One region of the Cutibacterium sp. LaCa_255 genome, then DNA from elsewhere that is predicted to be linked to it. Evidence: riboswitches for the same ligand, from Rfam matches in the RefSeq annotation. Region 1 holds a riboswitch; each other region holds the start of a gene.
The links. Region 1 has a riboswitch for cobalamin ahead of ACP8ML_RS03500 (ABC transporter substrate-binding protein). Riboswitches for the same ligand answer to the same signal wherever they lie in the genome.

Region 1 (7,216 bases):
CAGCAGGGCGGTGCCAACCATGATCATCCAGCGCACAGTGTTGACCGGTACTCCCAGGGACATCGCGCTGACGTCACCGAAGGCGAAGGCGTCAAGGGTGTGGCACAATGCCATCCCGGCGATGAGGGCCGGAACGGTGGCGACGGCCAGGGTGATCGTCGATCCCCATCTCACACCGGTGAACGACCCGAGGGTCCACGACAGGGCTGATCGAGCTGCGTTCGACTCACCACACACCATGATCATCATGGACACCGCCGCGCCGCACAACTGTCCGACGGCCACCCCGGCCAGGATGGTCCGGCTGGCGGGTAACTCCCCGGACTTGCCAGTGGCCATGGCCAGCACCATGACCAGGGCCCCGACCGCCCCGCCGAAGGAGGCCAGTGTCATGAGGACGGACTGCCCCAGAGTGCTGGAGATTCCGATGATGAGGATGAAGACCGCACCTACCGAGGCTCCACTGGAGATGCCGAGCAGATAGGGGTCGGCCAGGTCATTACCGGTCAGGGTCTGCAGTACCGCGCCGCACATCGCCAGCAAAGCGCCGACGGCCATCGATCCGATGACGCGCGGAGCCCGCAGCTGCCACACGATCTGATCATCGAGAACGGTGACGTCGGCGCCCTCGATGAGACGGAATCGCCGGGCCACCACCCTCGCGACATCATGGACAGGAACGTGTACCGCCCCGGTCCCGAGCACCACGAGGACACTGCCGACCAAGGCCATCGCGAGGATGCCGGTGATCAGCCAACTACGCTGACGACTCACTTGCCGGTGATCTTCGCCAGACCGTCATTGAGGGTCTTCGCACCGTCCACGAGTTCGGCACCAGGGGTGCTCTGGGAGAACGGCACGGTGACGAATTTGTTCTCCTTGACGGCCTTCATCTGGCTGAGGACGGGGTCCTTCCTCATATAGTCGATCTTCGACGTCGCCGTGGACCAACTGGCATCGGCGACCACGATGACCTCAGGGTTGGATGCGACAATCTTCTCCCAGGAGCCGTCTGCCCAACCGCCGTCGAGATGGGCAAAGAGGTTCTTGGCACCGACAGCGTCCATGAGGAGCTGGGGTCCGCCATGTCCGGCGCCAATGAACGGAGTCTTGTCTCCCGAGTCGAACCAGACGATCGACGTCCCGGTGCCGTGCTTGTTCCCGGTGACCTCCTTGAGGGCATCTCGCTGCTTGGAAATGGCCTTGTCAGCCGCATCCTTGACGCCGATGAGAGTCCCCACCTCGGTCATTTCCTTCCAGACGTTTTCCCAGGTGGTTTCGGCCGAGGGCGTGCCCTTGGGGCAGCCGAAGGGGCTGATGTAGGTGGCAATTCCCTGTTTCTTCAGCTCATCACGCGTGCCGATGGCCTTGTCCGTAAAAGCGCTGGAATACGAGGACAGCGCCAGATCAGGCTTGGCGGCCAGGAAGGTCTCCTTGGACGGGTACTCCTTGGAGAGCACCTTGACCGAGTCATAGGCCTTCTTCCACTTCGCCGGGATCTCACTGTCAAGGTAGGCGGTGCCGACGAGTTTGGACTCCCCGCCGATGGCCAGCACGTCCTCAGTGGCTCCCTGATTGAGGGTCACTGCCCTCGTGGCGGGCTTGTCGAGGGTGACCTGCTGTCCGCAGTTGGTGATGGTGATCGGACCAGAAGCCGACGCTGAGACCGAGGAAGACGACGATGACGCGGAGTCCTTGGGGGCACCGGCACAGCCGGCGAGCAGGACGGCGGGAAGCATTGATGCCACGAGGACGCGGCGAAGGGATGACGGGGTGACGGGCATGAGTAAGCCAGCTTTCTGTGTTCGGCGTGCGCGACCGGGTACCGACAGGACGGCGTCAGGTGGTCTTCGGGCTCGACCTCGTCTCCGTTCCCGGCTCCTTCCCAGTGCTCATGGCACCAGTGGCGTTCGCCGGGGCAGATCAGTCATACCGCTGCGCGTCAGCTCCGGCTTCTCACCGGATTCCAGCGCTGGTGGGGCCACCAGCAACCTGACGTGAGCATGTTAGCATCCCCTTCGTATGCCCTCCTCCAAGGGGTTACCTCACTTGAACAGGTCACCGAAACGCATCGTCGTCTTCCGGTAAACCTTGTTGTAGGCGGCTCGACGTGGATCTCGCAGCCAACCCATTCCCTTACGGCCATAACCGGGAATGAGGGTGCGCTTGACAGTCCTCGTGACTCGACCACGCGTCCTGGCCGAGATGGTTCTGGACAGGCTGGGAGTACGAATTCCGAACTTCATGGACCCGATGATAGAAGGGACGAGCCATCCTGTAAGCCGGGTTCTGTGGCCCCTCAGGGCCGGTGATCATCCATCTGTGAACGCCATTACTGGCATCCTCCAGCCTTTCGGCTGCGCAGCCTACCCGGACGCTCAGGCGAGCAGCCCTCGAACACGTCCGCGACCTCGTGGTCTTCTTGGCCTTGCTCCGAGTGGGGTTTGCCGTGCCGTCACCGTCACCGATGACGCGGTGGGCCCTTACCCCGCCGTTTCACCCTCACCGGCCCGAAAGCCGGCAGTTTGTTTTCTGTGGCACTGTCCCGCGGGTCACCCCGGGTGGGCGTTACCCACCACCCTGCTCTGTGGAGCCCGGACTTTCCTCGACAGCTCAAGACTGCCGCGATCACCCGGATGGCTCGTCCGACCGTCGATTCTACGGTCATTGCCGCATCGTCGCCACACGGGCAACGGCGCAATTCTCAAAGAGACTCCTCGGTGCGCACCAGAATCCGGTCGCACTCCTCGCAACGCACGACGTCGTCCTCGGCGGCTGCGACATAGGTGCGCAGGTCAGCCGGATTCGCAGCAATGCCACATCCCTCACACACCCCGTGGACGAGCTTGGCACACCCCATCCCGGTGCGCTCGCGCAGCATCTCGTAGAGCTTGAGGAGATCCACCGGGACACCACCCGCCTGGGTCTCGCGAGACCGGCACAACTCGACCAGCTCGTCGTCGATCCCCTTGAGACCGGCATCGCGAGACGCGAGGACGGTGCGGATGTGGCCATCCAGCTCGATACGACGACGATCCGCGTCGGAGTGAGCGGCTTCGGCGTCCTCGACGGCCTGCATGGCATCGAGCTCGGCGTCCTCCAGCAGGCTGATGCGTCGCCCGAGATGCTCGATCTCCTCGGTCAGACCCTTCAAGGCCTTGTGGTCGGTGACGGAACCGGAATCGACGGTCTTCTGATTGCGCTCCATGCGAGCACGGGCCGGCTCGAGGTCGCCCTCGATGCGCTCCTGTTCCATCTTGGCGTCCGACAGCGCGGTCGACTTGGCGACGACCTCCTCGGCAAGGGTCCTGCGCTGGACCGCGAGGTCCTTGAGCTCGGCCAGCTCGGGCAGGGTCTGACGACGGTGCTGGGCACGGGCGATCAGACGGTCAGTTCGTGCAAGATCGAGAAGCTTCCACTGATCCTGTGCCGCGGCTTTCACGCTGACCTCCTGCGTTTCTGGCCCCGTTGAGCAGGCCCTGTTGACATGTGGTGTTCAGCCTACCTCCCGTAGGTAGGGGGATGCGCGGGGACGGCACCCTGCCTGACGGCGAATTGGTTTCCCCGGTCCGATGCGGGACCGTCTCGTGGCGGCCATCCTTTCCGGTGGGATCACCACCTCATGTCTCAGGGAGGAATGCGACCGCTTCGGGGGGATGCCGTCCGTCGGCGACCGGCAGGTGGTTGTCGACTCTGACGGCAGACGGGTGTGCGTCATCGAACACACCGACATCGACCTCGTTCCCCTCAAGGACATCACTGACGAGCCAGTCGTCGTCTGCCAGTACTTCCATGTCATCGGCACCTACACTGGGAGTCACACCATCAACCAACGGAGGTCCCGACACATATGACCGAGACGAGGTCGTCAGATCTGAACGAACAGATGAAGCAGGCCGAGGAGCAGAAGGTCCCCAAGCGTCAGACCCCGTTCTCCAAGGCCTTCGTCGAGTTCATCCCCACGGACTGGGCCCCCTACCCCGACGAGCTTCCGGAGCCGCTCGGCTCCGTGCCCTCGGCGACTGCTCACCGTGACGCCCTGGCCGCCCGCTTCGACGGGGACCGACTCGTCATTCCGGCTGGGCATCTCATGCGCCGCAACAACGACTGCGACTACCCCTTCCGTCCCAATACCGCCTTCGCCTACTACTCGGGCCTAGGCACCGACCGGGAACCCAATGCGGTGCTCGTCGTAGACACCACCGCCGAGACCCGAGACGTGCTGTACTTCAAGCCGCGTGCCCCGCGCACGGACCGAGAGTTCTACGCCGATCCGACCTACGGCGAGATGTGGGTCGGCAAGCGTGAGTCCTTGGAGGAGATGTCGGCCATGACGGGGCTCACCTGCCGCGACATCTCTCAGCTCAACAGCGCCTTGGCAGCCGGCGACGTGACGGTTCGTGTCATCCGTGACGCCGATGAGAACGTCACCGCGACCGTCGACTCCCTACGCCCCAAGGGCTCCGAGGAGGCCGACGAGGAGCTCTACGAGTTTTCCTCAGCCGCGCGTTTCTGCAAGGACGACTGGGAGGTCGAGCAGCTGCGCGACGCCTGCCTCAAGTCCAAGGTCGGCTTCGAGTCCATGATCGCCGAAATCCCGGAGGCCGTGCGCAAGGGACGCGGTGAGCGCTGGATGGAGGGCACCTTCGGACGGGTCGCCCGTCACCTCGGTAATGAGGTCGGCTATGGCTCGATTTGTGCCGCCGGTGACCACGCCAACACCCTGCACTGGGTGCGCAACGACGGGGACCTGCGTCCCGGAGAGCTCATCCTCATCGATGCCGGTGTCGAGGTCGATTCCCTCTACACCGCCGACATCACGCGTACCCTGCCGATCTCGGGCACGTTCTCCCCGGCCCAACGTCGGGTCTACCAGGCCGTCCTGGAGGCCCAGGACGCCGCCGCTGCCGTCGCCAAGGTCGGACACGACCACGCGGAGATCCACCAGGCGGCCATCCGCGTCATCTGCGAGTACCTCCACGAGTGGGGCATCCTGCCAGTCAGCGTCGAGGAGTGCCTCTCCCCGGAGGGCGGCCAGCACCGTCGTTGGATGGTCCACGGCACCTCCCACCACCTCGGCATGGATGTCCACGACTGTAACCAGGCACGTCGTCAGGACTACTCCGGACCGCTCAAGAAGGGCATGTGCGTCTCCGACGAGCCGGGCATCTACTTCAAGGAGACAGACCTCTTGGTCCCCGAGGAGTTCCGTGGCATCGGTGTCCGCATCGAGGACGACCTGTACATCACTGACGGTGAACCCGAGTGGCTGTCCAAGGACTGCCCACGTCAGATCGACGAGGTCGAGGCCTGGATGGCCGACATCTGGGGACGCACCTCCCACTGATCATCAGCACCCGCTGGCCACAAGCACTGCCGATGCGCAGCGCCGGGGTTTTCAGCCCCTAGCGCTGCGCATCGTCGCCGTCATGGTGAGGCACAGGATGAGGACGGCCGGGATGGCGTGCAGGGTTCCCAGACCGTGGTTCGACCCATTGACGGCGATGAGGATCCCGGCGACGATCTCGATGACGATGAGCACGGCGCACAGGATGTCCCAACCATTGCGACGCCCCCAGCGAACCAGCAGGAAGACGATCGCCAGGATCATCCCGATGCCCGCAATGGCCTGCTGAGCCACCCAACCGGCCAACGGTCCATCGCCGGCGCCGCGCACGAACATGGCCCAGCCCATGCAACGGGTGAGCGACCCGGGGCCAGCAACCTGGACGGCGAAGAAGTGACCGACGACGAGGAAGACCACGGCACCGACGCCGAGCTTGGTTCGCCCATTCCAGATCCACGGGGAGCGCGGCCTGCGGGAGACGAAGAAGGCCCGCCACATCGCACCCATCGAGATGATGGCGGCCAGCAGGTCGAAGGACGCCTCGACGGCGTTGATCCCCCACTTGATCGTCATCATGCCGAAGATCCCGGAGGTCAGTGCGCCCAGCAGGGCGACGATCGGCAGGGCGACGAGCAACCTGTCGACCCGCCGATACACGATTCCGACAATGACGCTCGCGACCGCGAAGATGCCGACCGAGGCCGAGATGACGCGGTGGATGAACTCCACCCATGGCTGGGTCGCATCCATCGGAGTCAGGCGTCCGACATAACAGCCGGGCCAGTTCGGGCAGGATGCCGACGCATCGGTGGCACACACCGTTGATCCCAGAGCCAGAGTGACAGTGATGACGACGGCGGTGATCCCGAAGAGAATCGTCACCCCTTTCGGCACGGCGTTTCTGGTGGCGACGGTGTTGGTCATGAAAATCCTCGCTGGTGGTGATTGCCGTCAGTCATGGACCTAGGCTCGAACGGCCACGATCCTGCCACCACCACCGCCCGGACTTGTCGGCGGGTCTACCCGGAGAGGATCAGCCCTGGAAAGCCTTGGCCCTCATGAAGGGCATCTCGGCAACCATCTCACGGGCCTTGGCAGCCACCTTGTGCTCGGCCAGCACCTCGTAATGGGTGGCAACAACCTGCTGGACAGAGTTGAAGTCGCGCTCCCCACCCGACATCGCATACGTGATGGCAGCCGTGATCATACCGATGATGACGCCCACGAGCAGACCTGTCAGCAACACCACGAAAATGGCCTCGCCGGTGGTGAAGAACATCATCATGAGGCCGACCAGCAGACCCATACCGAGTCCGGAGACGGCCCCCTGGCCGAGCACCGAGCCCCAGGTACGACGACCGGTGACCCGCTCCATCGTCTTAAGGTCAGTTCCGACGATGCACAGGTTCTCGACCGGGAACTCCTTGTCGGACAGCTCGTCGACAATTTTCTGGGCCGTCTCGTAATCGTCGACCACAACGACCGACTGCGGGTATTCAAGATTGATCATGGCATCTGCCCTGCCCGGCATCACACTCATCGTCACGGCTACCTCCTTAGTCTGGACCACAGTGTACGGACAGCCACCGACAGTCCTCCGTCATCGGTCACGGCATCGTCACTGGCCCTCCGGGTAGATTGTGCGAGGTGAACAGGTCCCAGTCGGTATTCATCTCCCGGATTCGTGGCCTTCCCGTCATGGATGCCAACGGCGATCAGGTCGGCAAGGTCAGGGACGTCGTCGTCCAGATGCGTACCCCTGGCCGCGCCCCGCTCGTGCGCGGCCTCGTCGTCGAGCTCTTCGCACGTCGGCGGATATTCGTGCCCATGGTCCGGGTGCACGCCATCGACGCGGTGCAGATCATGATC
Region 2 (7,216 bases), 710 kb from region 1:
CGGCCGCCTCGACTTCGAAGCTCGAGCAGGGAGTCAATCAGTACGTCGGCGGTGTGAATCACCTCTCTGACGGGGTGAGGAAGGCTTCCGCGGGGGTCGACACCTTTGCGTCCGGGATGACGAAACTCAATGGTGGGGCCCAGAGACTCACCGACGGCACTGGCAAGTTCTCCGGTGAGCTTGCGGCCGGGGCCAAGAAGGTGCCGACCTACTCTCAGAATGACCGCACCAAGCTGGCTGACGTCGTGTCCGCTCCCGTCAATGGGGATGGGCCTGCCATTGCGACCTCGGTGGCCGCGGTGGCGGTTCTGCTCATCCTTGGTGCCTGGATCGCTGCTCTGGCGACCTGGCTGGTGGCTCGCACAGTTCCCTCGCGGGCGCTGAGCTCCGCGCGCTCGACCCTGGGCCTGCTGGCCCGGACGATGTCGGTCGGCGCCATCGTGACCGTCGCGGTGAGTATTGGCCTGGCGGTCATCGGCGGGGTGGTGTTGGGTCTCTCGGTACCACGGTCGATCGGATTGGGCGGATTGCTGCTCCTCATCGGGGCGATGTTCGGCCTGATCAACCACGCCCTGGCCGCTTGGTTGCATGGCCTGGGGCGGCTCATCAGCGTCGTCCTGGTGACGGCGAGTGTTGCTGCCGGGCTGGCGAGCACCGTCCCCGCCCCGGTGCACGGGGTCGACGCCATCTCCCCGCTGCGACCTGCTTTGCAGGCGGAGCAGGCTGTGGTGGCCGGGAACAATCCCAGCTTCGGATCCCTGCTGGCCGTTGTTATATGGGCGGTGGCGGCCCTCATCGCCAGTCTGCTCGCAGTGGGGCGACGGCGTCAGACCAGTGCCAGGGAACTGCTGACCGCCAGCGAAGCCTGAGCGACGGCAGCGATCTAGAGTGGCACCATGAACAAACCCCTCCTCGCGAGTCTTGCCGTCCTGGCTAGTGTCGTTGCAGTGACCAGCCGGATCCGCTCGGTGCGGAGGGGTTGGATCGACGAGGTGTGGCGATTCGGCATGGAGGGGATTGACGAGGGCCCCGACGACGAGCAGCGGAGTTGATCGTCGAGATCACCTCGTCCCTCGCCAGGTCCGGTCTTGTCGGGCCTTCTCTCACTCGGTCCGAGCCAGTCCGTCGGCAAGTACCCGATTCAGGGTCGGACGGGTCGCCCACAGACCCAGCCGCACCATGCCTGCACCGATGAGAATGGTGCCGACCGTCACGAGGATTGTCACCGGCCTCAGGACGAGGGCCACCCCCACCATCGGGACGATCAGCAGTCCGGTGGCGACCAGGCCCGTCACCATGGCGAACCTCATTGGTGAGATGACGGTGATCCGTCGCACCTTGTCCTGAGTGGCCAGATCCATCCCGACGATGTCCAGACCCACCTCGACCGAGCGGCGGTCGAGAATTGCAGAGGCCTGATTGACGCCCACCGAGCAGGCCACCGTGGCGAAGGCGAAGACAATGAGTAGGATAGTGCCGGTCTGCAGGTCCTGCCCGATGATCTGGGCAGCCGGGTCGGCGCTGGTACCGTTGCCCGCCGCCTGCATCATGGCGGCCCCGGTTCCTGCGAGCATTCCCACCACGCACACCGCTCCCAGGGAGGCGACCTGGGTCCAGGCAGCCCGCGGGTTCTCCAGCACCTGACGGGCAGCGACCAGGTCGGTGGCAGTCCTGGCCTTGTTGAGGCGGTGCTTGAAGTACATCGACAACAGCTTAGGGCCGATGATGTTGGCGAGTTCGACGACGGCTGCCAGCAGGATGGCGAGGAAGACGTACACACCGACGACGCCGGTCTGACCTCCGAGGACGCTGAGTACAGCCTTCGAGGAGACGAGGACGAGGACGATGGCGCCCCCGATGGCCAGCCGAACCCATGACACCGAGCGGGGCTGACTGCGCATTCGCACCCCGAGGGGAGAGACGTCGACCCGTCTCAGACCAATGGCGGAGCTGATGAGGGCGAGGAGTACCAGGGCCAGGATGACCCCGGCCACCGGAGCGGGGCCGAGCAGGACCGAGCCCGCACCAATCTGGCTGCCGTTGAAGGACAGTCGTCCCAGTAGGGGCACGCAGATGAGGTAGCCGACGATGCCGAGCAGGGACCCGACGAGAGCCTGCAGGCCCGCCTCGACCAGGGTGACCACCCGCAGCAGATGGGATGACGCCCCGATGAGACGTAAGGAGGACAGCCGGTCGTCGCGACGTCGGGCGGACAACCGCGCGGCCGAGGAGGCCAGGGTCATCAGCGGCAACACCAGCAGGATGACGGCGATTGACGAGGTCAGCTTGTAGAAGGAGGCATTCTCACCGGGCAGGTGCCACATCATGACGGCACCGCCGGTGACGTCGAGGATGATCGTCGTGATGACCGCGAAGGCGACCACCGGCAGCCGCCAGGTCGAGTGATCAGCGGCCGAGGTGCGCAGGGTCATGCCGAGGATCGACGAGGTCGCCGGGCGTCCCGCTTTGGTCGTGAGCGGTTCGGGGACGGAGATCGACGGGATCTGCTGATCCGCGGTTCCCGGTTCAATGGTGGACTTCGTGGTCATGGTCACCACCTCCCGTCGGAATGACGCATCTCGTCGGAGACGATCCGGCCGTCCTGCAGGCGCAGGATGCGCTGACAGCGGCGGGCGACGCCCTCGTCATGGGTGACGACGATGAGGGTGCGTCCCCTCCCGGTCGTCGCCGAGAGCAGGATGGACATCACCTCGACAGCAGTGGCCGAGTCGAGGGCTCCGGTGGGCTCGTCGGCGAAGACGATCGCCGGGTCGATGACCTGGGATCGGGCGATGGCTACTCGCTGCGCCTGGCCGCCGGAGAGTTGACCGATGCGTCGATCCTCCATGCCTCCCAGTCCCATCGAGCTCAGCCACTGGACGGCGTACCCGACGGCCTGTGACCGAGAGGCGCCATTGAGCATGAGAGGCAGGGCGGTGTTCTCGACGGCGGTGAGCTCGGGGACGAGCATTCCCTGCTGGAAGACGAACCCGAGGGACTGGCGACGCAGCTGGGCCCGTCCCTCGCTGGAGAGACTCTCGACGTTGACGACGCGGTCGGGCAGACCCAGCTCGATGCTGCCGGAGTCGGCCGAGAGGATCCCGGACAGGCAGTGCAGCAGGGTGGTTTTTCCCGATCCGGACGGCCCCATGACGGCGACCGACTGGCCGGCCGGGATGGCGATGTCGACGTGGTCGAGGGCACGAGTCGTCCCGTAGGTCTTCGTCAGTCCCAGGGTGCGGAGGTGAGCGCCGGGGACGGGTTCGGCGACGGCGTGAGGGTTGGATCGGGTTGGCGTCAACATGTCATCCACCGTGCTGCCCGAGCCCCTCGTCGCGCATCGTGCTGGCGGTCGAATCGGAGCGTCCTCCCGTGGTAGGAGGATGGTGATGCCACAGGATTGGTCCCGATGAACATGGGAGGCGCCGATGAGGATCAGTGATTACTTCGGACTGTGGGAGAACGATAGGAGATCGGACCCCGCGCGCAGATCTTTGGAACAGGAAAAGGCGTTTTGGCATGGGCACGCAGCGGTCTACGACCAGCACGCAGGTTTGACGTGCAGTTCCCTGGCTCAGATCGGCACCGTGACCAGCATCGTCGAACCTGAGTCATCGATCCTTGACGTTGGCGGCGGAACCGGACGGTTCGCGATTCCGCTGGCACAACGCGGCTGCCGTGTGACTGTCGTAGACCGTTCAGAGGACATGCTCCGTGTGCTTTCGGAGAATGCTGAAGCCGAGGAAGTCAAGATCGAGACGATCCAGGGGCAATGGCCCATGGACACAGGAAGGGTTTTCGACACCGTTCTTGCTGCGTGGTCCTTGTACTGGGCCCTCGATCTGGCGGCGTCCTTGCGGGCATTGGTTCGGCAGGCTCGACGGCACGTCATCATTATTGACACCACTGGATCACCGACGGCCTGGGATCATGCCCTTGCAGCAGCACAGGGGGAAGATGTCCGTGTTTCACAGGCTCGCCATCTACTCCTTGCAGGTGGCCTCGCACAATTGGGGATTCCAGCAGAAATTAGAATTCTCGAGGAATATCGAGTTGTTTCTGAAGATGAATTGTACCATGAGGTCCAGACTCGAGGAGGTAATTTTTCCGAGGCGATCAGGATTATGGATTCCTATGCGATTGGATTCCCGCGCGGATGGAGGTGTAGACGCACAATTGGTCTGGTGCATGTAGATGCGAAGGGCCTTGTGGGGGCCCTGCCCGACATGCCTGTGTGAGGGGAGTGTCGATCAGTTCAAGGTCTTCATTGATAAGGTATGTGTATCGGTAACCTAAATGGGTGTGAGGGAACTCCGGTGTGATTCCGGGGCTGACGCGCAGCGGTGACGGTGACCGTCTCGGCGTATGCCACTGGGCCAGTGAGGCCTGGGAAGGTGCTGAAACGGGTTGAACCCCAGTCCGAAGACCTGCCGATGAAAATCCACTCGACACAAGCTCGCGTCATGGCTTTTGGTTGGAAACCCTTACGTGGGGCCCATCTGTGACCGTTGGCGTGGGAACGGAACGGAAGGACCATTGCGATGGCGCGAAGGTACACGCGGAGGGTCGCTCTTGTCGCTGCATTAGTGATTCCTGTCTCATTCATGGCTGGTTGTGGGAGCGCCGTCACGGAGCAGAACGCCTCGACGGCGTCGTCCCACGCAACCGGTTCGAAGGCCGGGCACACGTCATACCCGCTGACGGTGGAGAGCTGTGGGGTGAAGCAGACGTTCGATTCCGCCCCGACGCGCGCAGTGACATTGACGTCAACGGCGACTGAGACGATGCTCGAGCTAGGGCTGGAGAAGAGCATGGTCGGGACGGCGTACCAACGCACTCGCCCCATCGGTGCCCAATACAAGGAGGCCTACGACTCGGTGTCGGTTTTGGCCGCTGGGCAGCCTTCCATGGAGAAGCTTTTGTCCGTAAATCCTGATTTCGTGTATTCCGGGTACCCGGACGGTTTCTCAAGGAGCAACGGTCACACCCGGAAAGACCTACAGAAGATGGGGATCAAGACGCATCTCAGCCCTGTGGGATGCACCAATGAGGTCAAGGCCTTGGATGATGAGACCAAGGAGATCAGGACCATCGGCCAGATCTTCGATGTGAATGACCGAGCTGAGGCATCGATTCGAAAGTTCAACGACAAGGTCAATGCCGTCAAGAAGTCCGTGAAGGGGAAGGAGCGCCCCAAGGTGTTCCTCTACAACTCAGGTGAGGACGCCCCGACGACAGTTGGTGGGTGGGCCTATGCATCGGTGATGATCGATGCGGCGGGAGGCGAGAACATCTTCGCGAATGAACCGCTGCGGTGGGGAAAGATGTCGTGGGAGCAGGTTGCAAAGGCTGATCCAGACATGATTCTGATTTACGACTACAAGACCCCGAGTGTCGATCAGAAGATCAAGACGTTGAAGTCAATTCCGGCACTGAAGGACACCAAGGCCGTCAAGAACAATGCCTTCCCGGTGATCAGTCTCTCGTTGGCACAGCCCGGCCCGCGTTCGGCTGAAGGTATCGAGCAGCTTGCCAAGCAGTTCCACGGCTGATGATGGGTGCACGTGGTGGCATTGATGAGTCATCCACGGCTGTGAAACGGCAGGACGAACTCGTTGCTGTCCTCAATGCCCTTCCATCCGAGTCGGCATCTGTCGGGGAAGACAGGTGGCGTGGCGATTCGCATCGTGGACACCTGGTCATAGTCTTGTCCGTACTGGCCGTCACGTTGATTCTTGTCCTGGGACTCGCGCTGTCAATTGGCTCGGTTCATGTTCCCTTCGTCCAAGTATGGAAGGTCGTTGCGCACCGGGCTCTGCCGGCAGGTGTCGTCACCGTTGATTGGACTGCGTCGATCGACAGGATCGTTGCTGATGTCCGGCTTCCTCGTGTGCTCCTGGCGGCAGTCGCAGGGATGGCGCTGACCACTGTCGGCACAGTCGTGCAGGCGCTGCTTCGCAACCCACTGGCGAGCCCCACGGTGCTCGGCGTGTCGTCGGGAGCTGCAACCGGAGCCATTACCGTCATGCGGTTTGGTCTGCTCCTCGGTGGTGCGGTCTCTCTCGGGTTGGCCGCGTTCGCAGGCGCGTTCCTGACGCTTCTACTCGTCTTGGTGATCGCCAGACGGAGGCAAACCCTTTCTGCAGGAACGTTGGTTCTCACCGGCATGGCGGTTTCGGCCCTGTTGTCGGCAGTCAACAACTTCATGGTTCTGACCTCCCCGGATCCGCAACTGGCGTCGCAAGTCCTCTTTTGGAGTCTCGGAGGCTTCGGGGCCGCCAAGTGGGAGAACCTTCCCGTCCCCACCCTCGTCCTCGCTGTGGGAATGCTCTTATGCCTGGCTGAGGCGTCAAATCTCAACCTCCTTCTTGGTGGGGAAGGGACAGCGGGTTCTCTCGGCCTGGACGTTGATCGGTTCCGAACCTGGATGTTCGTTGTGGCAGCTGCAATTGTCGGTGTGACAGTTGCGGTGTGTGGCGTCATAGGATTCGTCGGCCTGGTGATGCCGCACATTACGAGGATGCTGGTTGGCGCAGATCACCGCCGAACCCTTCCCGTAGGACTGCTTCTGGGTGCGATTTTCACCGTGCTGGCGGATGTTGGGGCGCGGATGGCCATTGAGCCGCAGGAATTGCCGGTAGGTATTGTGACCGCGCTTGTCGGGGCTCCATTCTTCCTGTTCCTGTTGCGACGCACCTTGGGGGAGACGTCATGATCGTCAGTGGTGCAGAACTGGTGGTCGCGGGCCTGGGTGTCGACATCGAGGGGCGCCACATCGTCCAGGATGTCGACTTCGTCGCCCACCCCGGTCAGGTGGTGGGGATCCTCGGCCCCAATGGGAGCGGCAAGTCGACGATGCTGCGCTCAATCTTCCACTCGAGACGCCCTACGAAGGGGACGGTGACCGTCGATGGTGTCGATGTCTGGGCGCGAGACACGAAGTGGTCCTCCCGGCACATTTCGGTGGTTCTCCAAGAGACTCCCGCGGAGTTCCCGCTGACGTGCGGGGAAATCGTCCGGATGGGGAGGACACCTCACAAGAAGTCGTGGCGGTCGCTGAGCGAGGGCGACCTTGCCCTGTGCGGCGCAGCCATGGAGCTTATGGAGGTTGGAGATCTCGCGACGTCGACATTCTCACGGATTTCTGGAGGAGAACGGCAGCGGGTGACAATCGCGAGGGCGCTGGCGCAGCAGACCGGCCTGCTGATCATGGATG
Region 3 (7,216 bases), 1.1 Mb from region 1:
GGAGAACTGCGGGTCCAGACCCGGCGTCGTGCCAGCGACCAGGCCGATCGACGCGGTCGGGGCGATGGCCATCAGAGTGGCGTTGCGCATTCCGCGACTCACCTTGGTACGCAGCCCGTCCCAGTCCATCCTCGTCACCCGGTCGACATCAACGGGAATGCCACGGTCGCGCTCCAGGAGAGCCAGGGTGTCGACCGGGACCATCCCCTTCGACCAGCCGGATCCTGCGAACATCGGGTACGAGCCACGCTCGGTGGCCAGATCAGCGGAGGTGTCGATGGCGTGCCAGCTGATGAATTCAATGACCCGGTCGACGATCTCGCAGGCCTCGGGGGAGTCGTAAGGAATCCGCACCTGCTCGAGCATGTCCGTCAGCCCCATGACGCCCAGGCCGATGGCCCGGTTCTCCACGTTGGATCGCTCGGCCTGAGGCACCGCCGAAGCGGTGATGTCGACGAGGTTGTCGAGGTGGCGCACCGCCAGCCGAGTGGTGGCGGCCAGTTGGTTCCAGTCGATGCGACGTTTCCCGCGCGGCCCGACGAGGTGTCCGGCGAGGTTGACCGAAGCCAGGTTGCACACCGAGGTGTGGTCGCGGTCCTGGGGCAGGCAGATCTCGGTGCACAGATTCGAGGAGTGGATCGTCCCGGTGTTGCTGTTCAACGCGCGGGTATTGACGCTGTCCTTCCACGTCAACCACGGGTGGGATGTCGTCTGCAGGCTCACCAGGATGGCTCGGAACTGTTCGCGGGCCGTGGTGCGGTGGAAACGCTTGATGTGGCCGGCCTCGGCCTCGGCGATGTAGTGGGCGTAACGCTTCGAGAAGGCCGACCCGGTGAGCTCGGTGAGATCGGGGGTCTCGGCGGGGTCGAAGAGGTACCAGTCCTCGTCCTTGGCGACGCGTTTCATGAACTCGTCGGAGATCCACACCGCGGTGTCGGCGGTGCGGGTCCGCCGGTACGGGTCACCGGAGTTCTGCCGCAGATCGAGGAACTGCGGGAAGTCCATGTGCCAGTTCTCCATGTAGAAGCACAGTGCGCCGAGCTTTTTGCCTCCGCGGGAGACGGCCCGCAGCGTCGAGTCGATGGTGTGCATGAAGGGGATCGGACCGGTCGACGCAGTGTTGTCGGAGCGAATAGGTGACCCCTCGCAGCGCAGGTCGGACATCGACAGCCCGATGCCGCCGGTGCCCTTGGTGATCCACATGACGTCACGGATCGTCCGGGCGATGTGCTCCAAATCGTCCTCGGTGCGCATGACAAAGCAGTTGGACAGCTGACCAGCCGGGGTGCCCGCGTTGACAAGGGTGGATCCAGCCGCGAGATGACGCAGGTTACTCATCGAGTCGTAGAGGGCGAGGGCAGAGGAGGTGGGATCGTCCTCGGTGAGGCTGAGCCCCATCGCCACGCGCATCCAGAAGTACTGCGGTACTTCCAACGCTCGCTGGTCGGGGGTACGCAACAGGTAACGGTTGACCATGGTGCGCACGCCGGTGAAGCCGATGAGGTCGTCACGGATGGGATCAAGGGCCGTGGCGAGGGCGTCGAGGTCGAAGAGCCGCCCCAGTCGCTCGTCGAGGTGGCCGTCGGCGACGAGTTTGTCGATCGTGCGCGGGAAGCAGGCATGATGGAGGTCTCGCACCCGCTCTGGGCCGGCGTCACCGAGACCGTCGTGGGTGTCGTCGAACACCTCCTTGTACAGCTTCTTGACGGCGATTCGGCTAGCAATGGTGTCGAAGGCGGGGTCGTCCTTGGCATTGCCCAGAGCCACCTGGATGACGGCCTCGTCCAGGGCGTCGGTGGTGATCCCGTCGAACAGGGTGATCTCCACCTCGGCCTGCAGCAGGGTTGCCCGGGCAACGGCGTCGTCGAGCCCACGGGCTGAGTCAATGATGGATGCAGCGACTTCGTTGCCGTCGTAGGGGGCCAGGGATCCGTCGCGCTTGCGGACGCGGATGGTCGAGATGGGGTCGGCGCTCATTGCAATTCCTCCGTGCGATGCCGTAGGCACGCGATCGGGCGGAATGCGGCGGGGACACTGGTCCCCATGAACGCTGCGACACTTCCCGCGAGATCGCGAACCGGGCCCCGCGGTTGCGGGACCACACCTGGCAGGTCTTCGGACTCACGAGCACTTGTTGCCTACTGGCCGTCGCTTCCCATGCCGAAGCACAGTGCATGATGACGGCGGTCGTTCTCGTACACCGCTGCGGGGCAGCTCCGGATTCTCACCGGATTCCCTCTTGGCCCGTGCGAACACGGGAACCATGTGCACTCGCCACTATATGAACGCTGATCAATAAGAGTCAACACAAGATGTAGGGGCATTGAGCGTGTTGGACGTCTCACGGACGCACACCATGACGGCCCCCTGACGGCCGGCGGATTCAGGACACCGAACACGCCGCCGTCACCGGGCTTCGTCGAGCGTCAGAAACGCTGAAACTCTCGACGTCCTCAGCGCCACGCTCCCCGGAATCTCGCCGGATGCCACGGGGCGTCCTCGTTGGGAACTCCCAACTCGTGGGCGGCGCGCAATGGCCAGTTGGTGTCCCGCAGAGCTGCCCGTCCGATCATGATGGCGTCGGCACTGCCCTTCTGGAGCAGCTCCTCGGCCAACTCTGCGGTCCAGATCATGCCGACGGTGGCGGTGGGAATCCCGGCCTCGGCGCGCACTCGAGCCGCCAAGTCAGCCTGGTAGGCCGGGGCGACGGGGATCGGTGCGGACGAGTTGCCGCCCGAGGAGGCGTCGAGGAGATCGACTCCGGCCTCCGCGAAACGACGCGACAGCTCGACAGAATCGTCGACCTGCCAGCCGTCTTCCCGCCAGTCGGTGACAGATAGACGCGCCAACAGGGGCATGTCGTCGGGAATCGCACCGCGCACGGCCGTCGCAACCTCCAACGGCAGGCGGACGCGTCCGTCGAAGTCACCGCCCCAGTCGTCGGTGCGGGTGTTGGACAGCGGCGAGTAAAACTGGTGCAGCAGATAACCGTGGGCGCTGTGAAGTTCGACGGCGTCGAATCCAGCGTCCACAGCACGCGCGGCGGCGGCGCGGAAGTCGTCGACGACCTTCTCGATGCCGTTCTCGTCAAGGGCGTTGACGGGCAGGCCGACGTACTGCTTGCCGTCAGCAGGGGCGGTGGTCGGACCGACGGGAATCCAGCCGCCGTGCTCGGGAGGCACCACCTCGCCCTGGAACCCCGGCCACCACTTCTCGGTGGAGGCCTTCCGGCCGGCGTGACCGAGCTGCACGGCGATCTTGCCACCAAGCTCGTGGACGGCATCAGTGACGGTGCGCCAGGCAGCCACTTGGTCGTCATTCCACAACCCGGTGTCAGCAGGGCTGATGCGGCCTTCGGGGCTGACCGCGGTGGCCTCGGCGACGATGAGGCCGAAGCCACCAGCGGCAAAGGACCCGTAATGGACGAGATGCCAGGTGCCCGGGATCCCGTCGTGAGAATCCACCGCGTACTGGCACATCGGTGGTACCCAGGCGCGGTTGCGAACTGTCAGGCTACGGAGAGTGAGGGGCTGGAACAGCAGAGGTGACTTCATGACTCCATGACACCACGCGTTTCAACCGTCATCCCGTCAATCTCGACCGTCAGCCAGGTTGGCAGCCGTGTCAGACGTGGTGGTGGTAATTCGGCTTCCACTCGCGCACTGAGGTCACCTGGACAGCCGTCTTGGGGTAGGGGTCAGCCTCCAGCAAATGATCGAGAACATCGCGGTCAGGCACGGTGTAGATGAGCACCGCTCCGCTGCCGTCAGCCAACGGGCCGGCATTGACGAGCTGGCCACGTTCGCGCATGACATCAAGGTTCTCCAGATGGGCCGGGCGCGCGGCCATGCGCTCCTCGGAATGGGCGGGATCATAATGGGTTTCGACGATGAAAACTGCCATGACTCAATGCTATTGGGACATCGACCGGAACTGAAGCGTTGAGAGGGCGTCGGACGTTGACGCGTCATTGTGCGGCATGGGATGCCCTGGGATGCCGCCACGGTGTCGGTGCTTGTCAAATGACGTTTCGGGAAATCAGGGTGGCAAACGTGCGCGGAACCGTCCCACGACGGGAACATTGGGCGCTCAAGATTTTGACACCAGCTCAGCCAACGGTGCACCAGCCGGTCGCAGCCGCGGTGGTGTCGTTGGCCCCAGCACGGATGAACTTGCGAGTCTGGTTGTTCGACAGCGCGTACCCGGTCTGCGGCTGGGCGGTGGACCGGGCGAAGATCGTGCCGGCGACCTTGCCGTCCGTCGTCAGCAGTGGCCCACCCGAGTTGCCCGGACGTACCGTGCCGCGCAGCGAGAGGATCTCGCGGACGACGGTGTCGGTGCCGTAGATGTTCTCACCGCGAGCCATGATCGACCCACGCACGGTGGCGGCCTCGAGGGTGTACGGACCATCAAGTGGGAATCCGGCGACGACCGTCGGATCACCATCCTTGACAGCCGACGCCATTGTCAAGGCTGGGGCATGAAGGTCGGGAACCGCCAACACCGCCAGGTCCATGTCCGGGTCGTAGGAGACGACGCGGGCTTGCAGTCGAGCCCCAGATCCGCCCACCTGCACGGTGACCTGGTTGGACCCGGCGACGACATGGGCGTTCGTCACCACCCGGTGGCGAGAACTCACCCATCCGGTGCCCTCGGAGGCCCGATCACACCGTGGTGCCCGCGACCGCACCTTGACGATGGATTGAGCTGCGCGCCGCACTCCAGGAGTAGTGACGGTCTCGTCGTCGGGAGCCGGTGCGGGCAGGCTGGGAGCTTCGTCGGCGAAGACCTTCGGGAAGGTGTCAGCAGCTCGGCCGACCAGCCGGGCAGCGGCCTCGTTGACCTCATCCGGGATGACGCGATTGGTCTGGGTGATGACGGATGACTCGTCGATGGCCTCGGTCCATGACGGCGGCAGGATGGGGGAGAGGGCTGTTGCCGCCACCGTGACGACAAGTGCGGTTGCGATGACGTTGAGCACTGAGCCGCCGAAACGGTCCACGTTGCCCAACCCCACCGAGTTGAATGCGCGGTGGATGTGTTGGGCGATGTGGACGCAGATGCCCTGAATGATCTCGGCAATGACGAGGGTGATGCACACCCGCACCGCACCTGCGGCCAGCCAGGTCCAATTCTCGTCGAAGAACTGGGCAGCGACGATGCCGGAGGTCCACAGACCGGCCCACACCCCGAGGACCAACCCGATGAGGCTGGCCACTCCGACGACGGCCCCGCGCATCCACCCGGCCATGGCACGCATGGTGAGGTACACCACGAGGATGACGTCGAGGATGTGCGGCATGGCTCTCCCGTCGGAGGTGGGTGGACGAAGTGACGAATACAGCATCTCAATGGTGCCTTTGAGGTGGCGATGAGCCAACGTAGGGGACCCGAACGCATTCGACTTCGCGGAATTCGTGGTTGTTGGTAGCTTGACGTCATGAGTCATCACGATGGCGAGGATGGGGGCACGCCTGCCCATGACGCGGATTCTGTCCACGACGATCTCGTCATCCTGCTCGACGACGACGGCAACCAGGTCGGGACCGCTCCCCGAGCGACCGTTCACAGCCAGCACACCCCACGACATCTGGCCTTTTCCTGCCATGTCCTTGACGTCGGCGGGCGAGTTCTGCTGACCCGACGAGCCCTGACGAAGGTGGCCTGGCCGGGGGTGTGGACGAACACCTGTTGTGGGCATCCGCGGGTCGGCGAAACGATCATCGACGCGGCAGTGCGTCGCACTCACCAAGAGCTCGGCCTCGATCTCGATCCGCGTCGGATGCGCATCGTCCTTCCTGGTTTTTCCTATCGCGCCACCGACGCTGGCGGCATTGTCGAGGACGAGCTGTGTCCGGTCGTCGTTGCCCGGTTGTCCCTTCCCGAGGAACTCGTCGAGTTGAATCCTGACCCGGACGAGGTCGAAGAGGTCACCTGGGTGGGCTGGCAGGACATGTACGGCCTGGCGCGATCGATGCCGGCCCTGCTGAGCCCCTGGGCGGTCGAGCAGATGCTCGAGTTCGGTCCGGAACTGCCCGTCGTGCGCTGAGCCTCACACCGAGGTCAGCACCTCGCCGTGATCTGGCCAGGCGGCCAGCATGGACGCCGACACATGGCAGACGACGAGACGTCCGGACGCGTCGACGGCGATGAGGCCTCCCGTGGCTGGTGCGCCGTCGGTGACTCGTGACGAGACCTCGTCGGTGAGGGCTCCCATGGCCGCGTGGTTGACGGGTTCACCTGCCAGTCTCATACGAGCATCCACCTCGTGGGCCACCACTCCCTGCAAGAAGGCCTCGCCGTCACCGGTGCAGGAGACGGCCACGACCCCATCCCGGGCGAAGGTACCGGCCCCGACGACCGGGGAATCACCGATGCGACCTACTGACGACGCGACGATCCCGCCCGTAGACGTCGCAGCAGCAAGATGACCGTGATAGTCCCGGGCGACCGCCCCGACTGTGCCATGCCTCGGGGCCTGGTGGCGTCCGGCAAGTACCCGTTCCAGCTGTTCCCGGCGAGCGTCAGTCACGAAGTATTCCGGGGGCTCGACCTCCAGACCCCAGCCTCGGCAGACCTGCTCAGGAGGGTCGCACAGCAGGACATGGGGTGACATGGCGAGGATGGCCCGGGCCAGACGAATCGGGTTGCGGGCATGACGTGAACAGCACACCGCCCCGGCATGTCCGTGGCCGGTCATGACGGCGGCGTCAGTCTCAACCGTCCCCTTCGCTGTGAGGACCCCACCTCGTCCGGCATTGAAGAGCGGATCGTCCTCCATCGCCACGACCGAGGCTGTGACGGCGTCAAGGGCTGGCCCACCAGCGTCAAGAACTGCCTGGCCGGCGTCGAAAGCGTGCCGTAAGGACAGCCGGAACCTCTCGGCATCCTCGCCGGTTCGGGGCGGAACGTTGCCTGCGCCACCGTGGATGACGAGAGTGGGGCCGAGCTGATCGACGACGTGACTAGTCATGCACAGAGCGTAGACGTCGAGGTGGCTTTCACGGGATGGTTGAGGGTCTGTCCACCGGTCTCGGAACCTGCTGTGGAACGACATCGATGTGTTTTCCCCAGCCATGAGGGTTATCCACAGGATTCCTGTGGATAACCCCTCGTCGTGGCAGGTGACATGTGGATGAACATGCCGAGACGAAGGCTCCAGCCGGGTGGAAAAGGGAGCCAACGAGGGTGACAATAATGTTCACGGCGTGGAGGA

Region 2: it holds a riboswitch for cobalamin, as region 1 does, so the genes downstream of both, ACP8ML_RS00385 (ABC transporter substrate-binding protein) here and ACP8ML_RS03500 (ABC transporter substrate-binding protein) in region 1, are expected to answer to the same signal.
Region 3: it holds a riboswitch for cobalamin, as region 1 does, so the genes downstream of both, ACP8ML_RS11030 (ribonucleoside-diphosphate reductase subunit alpha) here and ACP8ML_RS03500 (ABC transporter substrate-binding protein) in region 1, are expected to answer to the same signal.

Annotation. Positions count from the first base shown of each region.
Region 1 is NZ_CP190956.1:790,817-798,032, reverse strand. Features, by position in the region: gene ACP8ML_RS03505 (FecCD family ABC transporter permease) at 1-774, opposite strand, end outside; gene ACP8ML_RS03500 (ABC transporter substrate-binding protein) at 771-1,784, opposite strand; cobalamin riboswitch at 1,826-2,011, opposite strand; gene ACP8ML_RS03495 (hypothetical protein) at 2,046-2,246, opposite strand; RNA gene rnpB (RNase P RNA component class A) at 2,263-2,644, opposite strand; gene ACP8ML_RS03485 (zinc ribbon domain-containing protein) at 2,705-3,442, opposite strand; gene ACP8ML_RS03480 (ASCH domain-containing protein) at 3,573-3,854, shown strand; gene ACP8ML_RS03475 (aminopeptidase P family protein) at 3,851-5,347, shown strand; gene ACP8ML_RS03470 (COX15/CtaA family protein) at 5,399-6,271, opposite strand; gene ACP8ML_RS03465 (YflT domain-containing protein) at 6,381-6,887, opposite strand; gene ACP8ML_RS03460 (magnesium transporter MgtE N-terminal domain-containing protein) at 6,995-7,216, shown strand, end outside.
Region 2 is NZ_CP190956.1:83,154-90,369, forward strand. Features, by position in the region: gene ACP8ML_RS00360 (YhgE/Pip domain-containing protein) at 1-869, shown strand, start outside; gene ACP8ML_RS00365 (hypothetical protein) at 897-1,052, shown strand; gene ACP8ML_RS00370 (FtsX-like permease family protein) at 1,104-2,549, opposite strand; gene ACP8ML_RS00375 (ABC transporter ATP-binding protein) at 2,552-3,304, opposite strand; gene ACP8ML_RS00380 (class I SAM-dependent methyltransferase) at 3,429-4,238, shown strand; cobalamin riboswitch at 4,269-4,449, shown strand; gene ACP8ML_RS00385 (ABC transporter substrate-binding protein) at 4,719-5,552, shown strand; gene ACP8ML_RS00390 (FecCD family ABC transporter permease) at 5,552-6,715, shown strand; gene ACP8ML_RS00395 (ABC transporter ATP-binding protein) at 6,712-7,216, shown strand, end outside.
Region 3 is NZ_CP190956.1:2,416,792-2,424,007, reverse strand. Features, by position in the region: gene ACP8ML_RS11030 (ribonucleoside-diphosphate reductase subunit alpha) at 1-1,977, opposite strand, end outside; cobalamin riboswitch at 2,090-2,281, opposite strand; gene ACP8ML_RS11025 (NADH:flavin oxidoreductase/NADH oxidase) at 2,454-3,554, opposite strand; gene ACP8ML_RS11020 (YciI family protein) at 3,625-3,903, opposite strand; gene ACP8ML_RS11015 (MarP family serine protease) at 4,109-5,302, opposite strand; gene idi (isopentenyl-diphosphate Delta-isomerase) at 5,441-6,049, shown strand; gene ACP8ML_RS11005 (isoaspartyl peptidase/L-asparaginase family protein) at 6,053-6,973, opposite strand.